Regions from separate parts of the Serratia entomophila genome, predicted to be linked through region 1. Evidence: predicted binding sites of a transcription regulator. Region 1 holds the regulator's gene; the other holds the start of a gene.
The links. The regulator ArgR, encoded in region 1, controls arginine synthesis, uptake and breakdown. The targets are predictions, from matches to a motif close to ANTGAATAAAAATACANT.
Positions count from the first base shown of each region.

Region 1 (6,338 bases):
TCGGCGTCGGCACCGTGACCGAACGCGGGCGCGAGCTGTCCGGCCGTTTGCAAAATAGCTACCGCGCTTACCTGGAGCAGGGTGTGGCGCCAATGGCCGCGGCGATCAAGGCCGGCAAGGTGGACGATTATTACCACATTCAGGAAACTAGAATTTCCGCGCTGAGCATCGCTTTTGAAAAGGATCTCACCGATTTTCGCAGCTTCGCCATGAAGATTGGCCAGCAGCGGGTCATTGAAGCGGAAAGCAACGCCAACGCCAAAATTACCCTGATCCTGGTGGCGGGCCTGCTCAGCGTGCTGTTGGCGGTGCTGGCCTGGTTTGCGCTGCGGATCATTATCCTGCGCCCGCTGGACGAGTCCATTGCGCAGCTGGAGCATATCGCCGGCGGTGACCTGACTCACCACATCGGCGGTGAAGGGGATACCGAAATGGGCCGCCTGGTGCGAGCGATGCAGCGCATGCAGCAGGCGTTGGCCAGTTCGGTCAGCAAAGTGCGCGACGCCAGCAGCCAGATAGATACCGGCTCACGCGAATTGGCCGCCGGCAACCTGCATTTGGCGCAGCGCACCGAAGAGTCTGCCGCATCGCTGGAAGAGACGGCCGCCAGTATGGAACAGCTGACCTCGACGGTGAAAATGAACGCCGAAAACTGCGAACAGGCCAATCAGCTGGCGCTGAGCGTATCCGATATCGCCAACCGGGGCAGCGACGTGGTTAGCCAGGTGATGAGCAAGATGCAGGCGATCACCGACAGCTCGCGGCGCATCGCCGACATCATCAGCGTGATGGACGGCATTGCCTTCCAGACCAACATTTTGGCGCTGAATGCGGCGGTTGAGGCGGCGCGCGCCGGCGAACAGGGGCGCGGTTTCGCCGTGGTAGCCGGCGAGGTGCGCAGCCTGGCGCAGCGCAGCGCGCAGTCGGCCAAAGAAATCAAAGGGTTGATCGAGGCTTCGCAGAACCGGGTGCAGGAAGGCGAGCAGATGGCGGAATCGGCGGCGAAAACCATGAGCGGCATTACCGGTGAAGTGGGCCGGGTGACGGCGCTGATGCGTGAGATTTCCGCGGCGACCCGCGAGCAAAGCAGCGGCATTGAACAGGTGAACTTGGCGGTGGCGCAGATGGATCAGGTGGCGCAGCAGAATGCGGCGCTGGTGGAGGAATCGGCGGCGGCGACGCGCTCGCTGGAAGAGCAGGCGCGGCTGCTGGCGCAGAGCATGGCGGCATTCAAGCTATAAGGTGAAGTGACAGAGGGCGGCGTACCGCCCTCTGTGCGGAGGCTTTATTCGTCCGGGTTTTCGGCGATAAAGCGCTCGGCGTCTTCAACCATCGACTTGGTGCCGACGAAGAATGGCGCGCGCTGGTGCAGTTTCACCGGGGTGATATCCAGAATACGGTTTTTGCCGTCGCTGGCTTTACCGCCGGCCTGCTCGGCCAGGAAGGCCATCGGGTTGCACTCATACAGCAGGCGCAGCTTGCCTTGCGGGTGGCTGGCGGTGCTTGGGTAAATGTAGATGCCGCCCTTCAGCAGGTTGCGGTGGAAGTCGGCGACCAAAGAACCGATGTAGCGCGAAGTATAAGGGCGTTGGGTCGCCTCATCCTGCTCCTGGCAATATTTGATGTATTTCTTCACGCCGCGCGGGAACTTGATGTAGTTGCCTTCGTTGATGGAATACATGTTGCCGGTTTCAGGGAAACGGACTTTCTCATGGGAGAGGCAGAACACGCCCAGAGAAGGATCGTAGGTGAAGGCATGCACGCCATAACCGGTGGTGTACACCAGCATGGTGGATGAACCGTAAACCACGTAGCCCGCCGCAACCTGGGCGCTGCCCGGCTGCAGGAAATCTTCTTCGGTTACCGGAGTGCCGACCGGAGTGATGCGACGGTAGATCGAGAAAATAGTACCGACCGAGACGTTAACATCGATGTTGGACGAACCGTCCAACGGATCCATCAGAACCACATACTTGGCATTTTCAGCCCGCTCGCCGTCGAATATCACGATTTCATCTTCTTCTTCAGAAGCGATACCCGCGACTTCACCGCGCGCTTTCAACGCCGCTTTCAGCTTTTCGTTTGCGTACAGGTCCAGTTTCATCTGAACTTCACCCTGCACGTTGGATACGCCGCTGGTCCCCAGAATATCAACCAGGCCGGCCTTGTTGATATCGCGGTGGATGATTTTGGCGCCCAGTTTAATTGCGGAAAGTAATGCGGTCAGCTCGCCGGTGGCGTGAGAGAAGTCGTGCTGTTTCTCGACGATAAATTCGCCTAACGTTTTCATGACACAATCCCTGAATCTACGGATGGATAGCGGCTTGTTAACATACCGCCAACGTTTTCGCGAGCAGTGTAGCCCAAAGATGCGCGCTATTCATAGGCAAATCCATTTCTTCTGGAGGATTCTGAGCGTTAGAATAGGCGCTAAATCGAAGCACTCAGATGAGAAACCTAATGCGCATACATATTCTTGGGATCTGCGGCACCTTTATGGGCGGGCTGGCGGTGCTGGCTCGTTCACTGGGGCACGACGTCACCGGTTCAGACGCTAACGTCTATCCGCCGATGAGCACGCTGTTGGAGAACCAGGGGATCGATCTTATTCAGGGCTATGATCCGGCCCAGTTGGATCCCGCGCCGGATCTGGTGATCATCGGCAACGCCATGACGCGCGGCAACCCGTGCGTAGAGGCGGTGCTGGAGCGCGGCATTCCCTACGTTTCCGGCCCGCAGTGGCTGCACGATTATGTGCTGCGCGATCGTTGGGTATTGGCGGTTGCCGGCACCCACGGCAAAACCACTACCGCCGGCATGGCCACCTGGATCCTGGAAGCCTGCGGTTACCAGCCGGGCTTTGTCATCGGCGGCGTGCCGGGCAACTTCGATGTTTCCGCCCGGCTTGGCGGCAGCCCGTTCTTCGTGATCGAAGCCGATGAATATGACTGCGCGTTCTTCGACAAGCGCTCCAAGTTTGTGCACTACAGCCCGCGCACGCTGATCATGAACAACCTGGAGTTCGATCATGCCGATATCTTCGACGATCTGAAAGCGATCCAGAAACAGTTCCACCACCTGGTGCGTCTGGTGCCGGGCAAAGGCAAGATCATTCTGCCGGATAACGACAACCACCTGAAGCAGGTGATGGCGATGGGGTGTTGGAGCGAGCAGGAGCTGGTGGGGGAAGAGGGCACGTGGCGCGCGCAAAAGCTGACCCAGGACGCCAGCCGCTATGCGGTATTCCTCAATGGCGAACAGGTTGGGGAAGTGCAATGGTCGCTGGTAGGCGAACACAACATGCATAACGGCCTGATGGCGATCGCCGCGACCCGGCATGTGGGCGTGCAGCCGGCCGACGCCTGCCGCGCGCTGGGCGATTTCATCAATGCCCGCCGCCGCCTGGAACTGCGCGGCGAAGCCAATGGCGTCACGGTGTATGACGATTTCGCCCACCACCCAACGGCGATCCTGGCTACCCTGGCCGCGCTGCGCGGCAAGGTTGGCGGCACGGCGCGCATTCTGGCGGTGCTTGAACCGCGTTCCAACACCATGAAAATGGGCATCAGCAAGAACGATCTGGCTCCTTCGCTCGGCCGCGCCGACGAAGTGTTCCTGTTCCAGCCGCACCATATTCCCTGGCAGGTGGCGGAGGTGGCGGAGGCCTGCGTCCAGCCGGCGCACTGGAGCGCCGATCTCGATACGCTGGTGGAGATGATCGTGAAAACCGCGCAGCCGGGCGATCATATTCTGGTGATGAGCAACGGCGGCTTTGGCGGCATTCACGATCGCTTGCTGGAAGCCCTGGCAAAGAAGCAGGAGCCGAAGGCCACTTACTGACCGCCTGCGGGTTAGTCTGATCTCCCTATCAGGGCCGCCGGCGAGCGGCCCTTTTTTACGCCCATAAAAAAGCCCTCGCGAGCGAGGGCAACGGGGTTTCGTCGGATAGGACGACGATGGGGTCGCCGGAGAGGCGGCGTTTGCGTCAGAACTCGGCAGTGGCAGTGACGAGGGTAATCAGCTCGGCAAACGCGCTCCCCAGCGTTGTTATTTGTAAATTTCGGCGGTGGCGTGGTAGCCGCCTTCGTTACGCGCTTCGATCACGCGGTAGGCTTTGGCGCCCTGTTGGTCCGCTTTGTCGGACAGCGCCTTGCGGATATCGGAAGGCGCGCCGTCGATGCCGCTCACGGTGATGGTGCCGATGGATTGCAGATTGCTGGCCTGATCGTTAGTGACCAGTTGAGCGGCTGAAGCGCCGAAAGAGACGGCTGACAGCAGGCTGAGTGCGGCGATGGCAGTTTTCATGTTCATGATGTTTTCCTTGCGATAACGGCCTGGAAGGGCTTGGCAGCGGTTTTTATTCTTGAAGACCGTTATCGTTGATGCTGATTCCAGAGATTTATTGCCCGTTTCCGGGTAATGCCGGGTACTTATTTGTAGATTTCAGCGGTGGCGTGGAAGTTGCCATCGTTGCGAGCTTCAATCACGCGGTAAGCGGTCGCCCCTTTGGCGTCGGCTTTATCAGACAGCGCCTGACGGATATCTGAAGGTGCGGCGGCAACGCCACTCACGGTGATCACGCCGGCAGGCTGCAGTTTTTGCGCCTGAGATGCATCAACAGATTGTGCTGCGAATGCGCCGAAAGAAAGCATGGATAGAAGGCTCATGGTTACAACGGTAGCTTTAATTTTCATCATATCACCTCATCGTATTCTTTTATCAGTTCCAGTGAACTGTGATTTACGTCACGGAAATGAGTATACATCTAGTAACGCGAAAAATTAATAGTTCGCTAACAGTTTCTAGTGAAACTTTAACCTGATGATCCTTATTTTTAATAACCGAATGGAATAAAAATCGTCTAAAAAACGATCTTTCCATGTTAAATTTATGTAATTTCAAAGGGGTAAGTGACTTTGACTAAAAGTGCTGAAGATCACAGTCGGTATCACTGGCTACAGCAAAATGTCATGGGAATGTGTTGCGGATGGACGAAAAAGCAGTGGTAAACGTGGTAGGGGCGGACGGGAAGGGTCAAGGCTGCGCTAAAGAAGCGCTAACAAAACGCGACTGCGGGCCGCATTTTGTTAGCGCTGTGTTTCACAGTTCCTGCTCGAACAGCGCCAGGATGGCTTCATACAGCTGGCGGGCGGTAAAGCTGCTGGCCGGCGTGACGAAAATGGTGTCGTCACCGGCAATGGTGCCGAGAATGCCTTCGGATTTCCCCAGTGAATCCAACAGCCGGGCAATCAACTGTGCTGCGCCGGGGCTGGTGTGGATCACCACCACGGCGTCATTGTGGTCGACGTCCAGCACCAGGTTCTTCAGCGGGCTGGTGGTGGTTGGCACACCGAGTTCGGCGGGAAGGCAATACACCATTTCCATTTTGGCATTGCGCGTACGCACCGCACCGAACTTGGTCAGCATGCGCGATACTTTGGACTGGTTAATGTTTTCGAAGCCTTCATCTTGCAGCGCCAAAACGATCTCGCCTTGAGAACTGAATTTTTCTTCTTTCAATAACGCCTTAAACGCCTTGATCAGATCTTCCTGCTTTGCGGGATTTCGCATTTTGCACCGTGGAATGTTGACAATGGAAGTGTTGATTATGCATATAAATGAATTTTTATGCAATATAAGCCGACCCAAAGAAAATAATCATGCCCGGGCGGCGAGGAAAGGGCGGCATTTTAACAAAATCCACCCCTCATGAATATGCCCTTTCGGCGACTGAATTGACGGTCCGCAGGAGTAAAGAAAATGTTATTAAAATGATGTTGTTCTGATGTTGCGTAAGGGTGTAATGTAACCGCCGGTTAACTTGCTCGTGAATAACCGCGCATTATTTTTGATTAGTGTGCGCTATGCCCTTCATGCGTAAGCGATTTAATCTAAAATGGGCGCGACTTCGGCCGTTTTATTGCCCCGGCTCTCAGACAGAACGTTAAGAGATTGTTTTTAAAGGTGTAATAAATTAAGGTCCGTAACCAACATATTCACGGCGCTTTATATATTTAAGATAATAAAGGAGTATAGGATGAAAGTTGCAGTTCTCGGTGCTGCTGGCGGTATTGGCCAGGCCCTCGCCCTTCTACTCAAAACCCAGCTTCCTTCAGGTTCTGAACTCTCTCTCTACGACATTGCCCCCGTTACTCCCGGCGTTGCCGTCGACTTAAGCCACATCCCAACCGCAGTTAAAATCAAAGGCTTCAGTGGCGAAGACGCTACTCCTGCTCTGCACGGTGCGGACGTGGTGCTGATTTCCGCCGGCGTTGCGCGCAAGCCGGGCATGGACCGTTCCGACCTGTTCAACGTCAACGCCGGCATCGTGCGTAACC
Region 1 is NZ_CP082787.1:379,925-386,262, forward strand. Features, by position in the region: gene KHA73_RS01750 (methyl-accepting chemotaxis protein) at 1-1,241, shown strand, start outside; gene fbp (class 1 fructose-bisphosphatase) at 1,286-2,290, opposite strand; gene mpl (UDP-N-acetylmuramate:L-alanyl-gamma-D-glutamyl-meso-diaminopimelate ligase) at 2,461-3,840, shown strand; gene yhcN (peroxide/acid stress response protein YhcN) at 4,048-4,311, opposite strand; gene yhcN (peroxide/acid stress response protein YhcN) at 4,431-4,694, opposite strand; gene argR (transcriptional regulator ArgR) at 5,101-5,571, opposite strand; gene mdh (malate dehydrogenase) at 6,038-6,338, shown strand, end outside.

Region 2 (6,338 bases), 400 kb from region 1:
TGGCTGCGGCAACCTGCTGCGGCGAAACGCCGCCCTTGGCCGCGCGCTTGTCCAGGCAGGACTGCAGCGCCAGGATCGGGTAGACGTCGTCGCCAATCGCCGCGCTGAACTTCTGCAAGTCTGCCAGCGGCAGCGCTTCCAGCGCCTTGCCCTGGCGGATGGCCTCCACCACCGCCTCACCGACGATATGGTGCGCCTCGCGGAAAGGCACGCCCTTGGCGACCAGATAGTCCGCCAGCTCGGTGGAGTTGGCGTAGCCCTGCTCCGCCGCTTCCTTACAGCGCGGGCGCTTCACCTGAATGCCGTCCAGCACCAGCGCCGCCATCTGCAGGCAGTCCATCCAGGTGTCGAGCGCGTCAAACAGCCCTTCCTTGTCTTCCTGCATGTCTTTGTTGTACGCCAGCGGCAGGCCTTTCAGCGTCATCATCATGCCGGTCAGTGCACCCTGCACGCGGCCGCACTTGCCGCGGATCAGTTCCAGCGCGTCCGGGTTTTTCTTCTGCGGCATCAGCGAAGAGCCGGAGGTCACGCGATCAGACAGCTCGACAAAGGCCGCTTCGCCGCTGTTGAAGAAGATCAAATCTTCGGCAAAGCGCGACAGATGCACCATGCCGATCGCGGCGTTGGACAACAGCTCCAGCACGTGGTCGCGATCGGAAACGCTGTCCAGGCTGTTGCGGGTCGCCGAGGCGAAGCCCAGCCAACCGGCCAGCTGCTCACGATCGATAGGATAGGCGGTGCCGGCCAGCGCGCCGCTGCCCAGCGGGCTGACGTCCAGGCGCTTCAGGGTATCCAGCAAACGGCTTTCGTCACGCGCCAGCATCTCAACGTAGGCCAGGCACCAGTGAGCGAAGGTCACCGGCTGCGCGCGCTGCAGGTGGGTGTAACCCGGCATCACCGCGTCCTGATTGGCTTCGGCGGTTTCCACCAGCGCCTGCTGCAGCTGCACGATGGCCTGATGCAGTTCGCTGACCTGCAGTTTGCACCACAGCTTCAGATCGGTTGCCACCTGATCGTTGCGGCTGCGGCCGGTGTGCAGTTTTTTGCCCAGGTCGCCGACCTTGTCGATCAGCTTTTGCTCCACCCAGCTGTGAATATCTTCGGCATCGCTGCTGACGATCGCCTGCGGATCGGCCTGCACTTCTTCCAACAGCACGCCCAGCGCCTGCTCAAGCCGCTGCTGTTCCTCTGCCGTCAATACGTTGACGGTCACCAGCGCTTTTGACCAGGCCACCGACCCCACGATGTCCTGTTCCGCCAGGCGATAATCGAAACGCAGTGAATCGTTTAACTGTTTGAACCGCTGATCCGCCGCCTGAGTGAACCGCCCGCCCCAAAGTGCCATACCTTTACTCCTGTACCCGTCATACTTCGAGCCGCAGGTGTGTTGCTGCGAGCGCTCACCCGAATCACTTACCGATGTAAGCTCATCGGGACTCTCGCTCTTGCCGCCTTCCTGCAACTCGAATTATTTAGGGTATGAATTTTATACGAAAAGGCGCAGCATGCTGCGCCCTTAATAAGTCACGCCGAATAATGAAATTACTTGTTCTTTTTCTCGTTCAACGCGCGGATGCGCGAAGACAGCGAGAACAGACGGATAAAGCCGCCCGCGTGGCTGTGATCGTAAACTTCGTCTTCGCCGAAGGTGGCGAACTCTTCGGAGTACAGGCTATTGGCGGATTTTTTCTGGATCGCCGTTACCTGGCCCTTGTACAGCTGCAGCACCACTTCGCCGTTCACCTCTTCGGCCAGCGCCTCGGCGGAAGCCTGCAGTGAACGACGCAGCGGAGCGAACCAGCGGCCGTCATACACCACGTAAGACATTTCCAGGCCCAGCTGCTCGCGCCATTTGAAGCTGTCGCGGTCCAGCACCAGCTGTTCAACGCCGCGCAGCGCCGCTACCATGATGGTGCCGCCCGGGGTTTCGTAGCAGCCGCGGGATTTGATGCCCACCAGCCGGTTTTCCACGATGTCGATGCGGCCCACGCCATGTTTGGCGCCCAGCACGTTCAGGGTTTCCAGACATTTGTACGGCGACAGCGACTCGCCGTTCACCGCCACCACGCGGCCTTTTTCCACGGTGATGGTCACCTGCTCCGGTTGATCCGGCGCTTCCTGCGGATCGACGGTCCAGACCCAGCAATCTTTGTTCGGGGCGTTCCACGGGCTTTCCAGCACGCCGCCTTCGGTAGAAATGTGCCAGGCGTTCTCGTCACGGCTGTAGATTTTTTCCAGCGACGCGGTGGTCGGGATATTGCGCTCTTTCAGGTAATCCAGCAGCGCTTCACGGGAACGCAGGTTCCACTCACGCCAAGGCGCCACCACCTTCAGCTGCGGCGCCAGGGCAGTATAGGTGGTTTCGAAACGCACCTGATCGTTGCCCTTGCCGGTCGCGCCGTGGCACAGCGCGTCGGCGCCGACCTTCAGCGCCAGCTCAACCTGCGCCTTGGCGATGATTGGGCGCGCCATCGAGGTACCCAGCAGGTAGCTGCCCTCGTACAGTGCGCCGGTCTGCAGCACCGGGTAAACATAATCGCGGATAAATTCTTCACGCAGATCAACCACGTGGCACTCAGAGGCACCGGATTGCAGGGCTTTTTGCTCCACGCCTTCCAGATCGCTGCGCTCCTGGCCGATGTCCGCGACGAACGCCACCACTTCGCAGCCGCCGTAGTTTTCTTTCAGCCATGGAATGATGGCCGAAGTATCCAGGCCACCGGAGTACGCCAGAACGATTTTTTTGATGCCTTGGTTTTGCATGATCTATTCCTTGTTAATTCTATATTTAAGCGAGGATCCGGGTGCCAATCGACACGCCGTTAAACAAAGCAGGAAGCTGATCGGCATGGCGCCAGCTGGCGATATCCACCGGGCGGCCGAGGGTACGGGCGGCATCAAGCGCCGCATTCACCTTCACTACCATACCATCGGTAATGATGCCCTGAGCAATCAGTTGCTCCGCTTTTTGCGCCGTCATTTCCGCGATGCGCTGGCCTTTGCCGTCGAGGATGCCGCTGACGTCCGACAGCAGGATCAAATCCGCACCCAGGGTAGCGGCCAGCGCCGTCGCCGCCTGATCGGCGTTTACATTCATGAGCTGCCCTTCGGCGGTGATGCCGATGGAGCTGACAACCGGCAAATAGCCGGCGCCCAGCAGGGTATTGACCAGCGCCGGCGACCCCGGCTGCGCGTTGCCCACGTGGCCCAACGCCGGATCGAGTTGAGTTACGGATACGCTGCCGCCGTCCGCCAGGCTCAGGCCGACCGCGTTAATCTGGTGCTTGATCGCCCACGCCAGCAGCGTTTTGTTGGCGGTGCCCGCCAGCGCGCCGGTAATGATGTCGATCTGATCGGCCGGGGTTACCCGCAAGCCGTTCTTCTTCACCACCGGCAGAGAAAGCTGCTTCATCAGCTCATCCACCACGCAACCGCCGCCGTGCACGATGATCAGCGGGCGCTGATGCTGCTGACGGTAGCTGACCAGCGCGGTAAACAGGCGCTCCAGCGCTTCTTCACTGTCTAATAACACGCCACCTAACTTGATAATTAACGGGTTCATCGCTGTTTACTCACGCTGGTTTAAAGTAGTGACTGGGTTTCCGGGAACCCGAAACGAATATTCAGGCATTGCACCGCCTGCGCGGCCGCGCCTTTCAGCAGGTTGTCTTCCGCCGCTACAGCGATCAGATGCTCGCCCTGCACCGCAAAACCGATGTCGCAGAACGGCAAACCCACCACCGCTTTCAGCGCCGGTACCCCCTGGTCGTACAGGCGCACCAGCGGTTTGTCGTCATAAGCGGCGTGATAGGCGGCGGCCACGTCTTGCGCGGTCACGCCGGCCTTCAGGCGGCAGGTAATGGTTTCGAGAATACCACGCGGGAAGTTACCCAAATGTGGCGTAAAGATGACCGGCACGCCCAGATGCGCCACAATTTCCGGGTGGTGACGGTGGTTGAAGATGCCGTACGGCTGCAGGCTCACCTCACAGAAGCTGGTGGTGACGCTGGCCTTGCGCCCGGCGCCGCTGACGCCGCTGGTGGCGTTGATCACCGGCCACTGATCGAGGTTCAGCAGCTGTTTTTCAATCAGCGGCCTCAGCGCCAGCTGCGCCGCCGTCGGGTAGCAGCCCGGTACGGCGATCAGCTGCGCCTGTTTGATCTGCTCACTCTGCCATTCCGCCAGGCCGTACACCGCCTGCGCCAGCAGATCGCCATGCTGGTGTTCGAAGCCGTAATACTGGCTGTAGAAACCGGCGTCCTGCACGCGAAAGGCGCCGGAGAGGTCGAACACCACACAGCCCGCCGCCAGGAACGCCGGCGCGATGTCGTGGCTGACTTCATGGGCGGTAGCGAGAAATACCACGTCGATGCCTTTGGCCGCTTCGGCAACGTCCACCAGCGGCTGCAGCGGCAGATCGACGATGCCTTTCAACTGGGGATGCAGATCGGAAAGCAATTTTCCTGCATCTGCACTTTGCGCTGAAACCGCTAAAGCGGTTATGTTCATGTGTGGGTGGCGATTAAGGTAGGCCGTGAGCTCCGCTCCGGCGTAACCGCTGGCACCAACAATCAGCGTATTCAACATGTGGCCGTTCACCTTCTTGACTGCGTATAGTCGTATTCGACTCAGGTAACAGGGCTCGCCAGCGTTGTTTCGCCGTTCACCCACCAGGTCGAGCGTTGATGTTTTTATAAACATCCGGGTATCGGGTTCCCTTACGCTCCAGCTTACTGTATTTTTATTCAAAATAAATGCATGAATATTGATACTACCCTAACCAAAGGCTGTCAACAGTGAAGATGAAATTACCTCCATTTATTGAGCTGTACCGGGCGTTGATCGCCACTCCGTCGATCAGCGCCACCGACGGCGCCCTCGATCAGAGTAATGAAGCATTAATCAACTTGCTGGCGGGCTGGTTTGCCGATCTGGGCTTTCGCGTCGACGTTCAGCCGGTGCCGGACACCCGCAACAAATTCAACCTGCTGGCCAGCATTGGCGAAGGCAGCGGCGGCCTGCTGTTGGCGGGCCACACCGATACCGTGCCCTACGACGACGGCCGCTGGACGCGCGATCCCTTTACCCTGACCGAACACGACAACAAGCTGTACGGTCTGGGCACCGCCGACATGAAAGGCTTCTTCGCCTTTATTCTGGACGCGGTGCGCGACATCGACGCCGGCAAGCTGACCAAGCCGCTGTACATTCTGGCAACCGCAGATGAAGAAACGACGATGGCCGGCGCGCGTTATTTCGCCGCCTCTACCGCCATTCGCCCAGACTTCGCCATCATCGGCGAGCCAACCTCGCTGCAGCCGGTGCGCGCCCACAAGGGCCATATCGCCAACGCCATTCGCATCGTCGGCCAGTCCGGCCACTCCAGCGATCCGGCACGCGGCGTCAACGCCATCGATCTGATGCATGAATCCATCGGCCAATTGATTGAGCTGCGCAAAACGCTGCAGGAACGCTACAACAACCCGGCGTTCGCCGTGCCTTACCCGACCATGAACTTCGGCCATATCAACGGCGGCGACGCGGCCAACCGCATCTGCGCCTGCTGTGAGCTGCACCTGGATATCCGCCCGCTGCCCGGCATGACGCTCGACAACATCAACGAGCTGGTGCACCAGGCGCTGGAGCCGGTAAGCCAGCGTTGGCCGGGCCGTCTGACCATCGAGGAGCTGCACGCTTCGGTGCCGGGCTACGAGTGCCCGACCGATCACCGTATGGTGGCGGTGATTGAGGAACTGTTGGGCACCCGCACCCAGGTAGTCAACTACTGCACCGAGGCGCCGTTTGTTCAACAGGTGTGCCCGACGCTGGTGCTGGGCCCGGGTTCAATCAACCAGGCGCATCAGCCGGACGAATACATAGATACGGCGTTTATCGAGCCGACCCGCAAACTGCTGGGGCAACTGGTCGATCATTTTTGCCAGCAGTAACCCTTACAGTAATCAGGGGAATCATCGTATGATTCCCCCTACCTCTGAATAAGTATAAAAAGGCTGAAATAAGCCAGACTGATAACCGGCGCGCAGTAATTAAATTTCAGAGAATGCGCCGATTTTGATGTTTTTTTGCTAAAAATAGTGTCAATTGACGATTGGACAGGAAAACGGCGTAATGAAACAGGCGGTCTGCGCCTGACGCGTGAAATTTACTTACAAGATAAAAATCATACAGAACTGGGTCAGGGGTTATATGAACGAACAATATTCGGCAATGCGAAGTAATGTCAGTATGCTCGGCAAATTGCTCGGCGATACCATCAAAGAAGCGCTGGGTGAGCATATTCTCGACCGCGTTGAAACTATCCGTAAGCTTTCCAAATC
Region 2 is NZ_CP082787.1:4,976,577-4,982,914, reverse strand. Features, by position in the region: gene argH (argininosuccinate lyase) at 1-1,345, opposite strand, end outside; gene KHA73_RS23800 (argininosuccinate synthase) at 1,543-2,763, opposite strand; gene argB (acetylglutamate kinase) at 2,789-3,562, opposite strand; gene argC (N-acetyl-gamma-glutamyl-phosphate reductase) at 3,583-4,587, opposite strand; gene argE (acetylornithine deacetylase) at 4,803-5,948, shown strand; gene ppc (phosphoenolpyruvate carboxylase) at 6,208-6,338, shown strand, end outside.
Region 2: argC (N-acetyl-gamma-glutamyl-phosphate reductase) is a predicted target of ArgR. The motif match lies at 4,733-4,750, and genes of this name have one in related genera.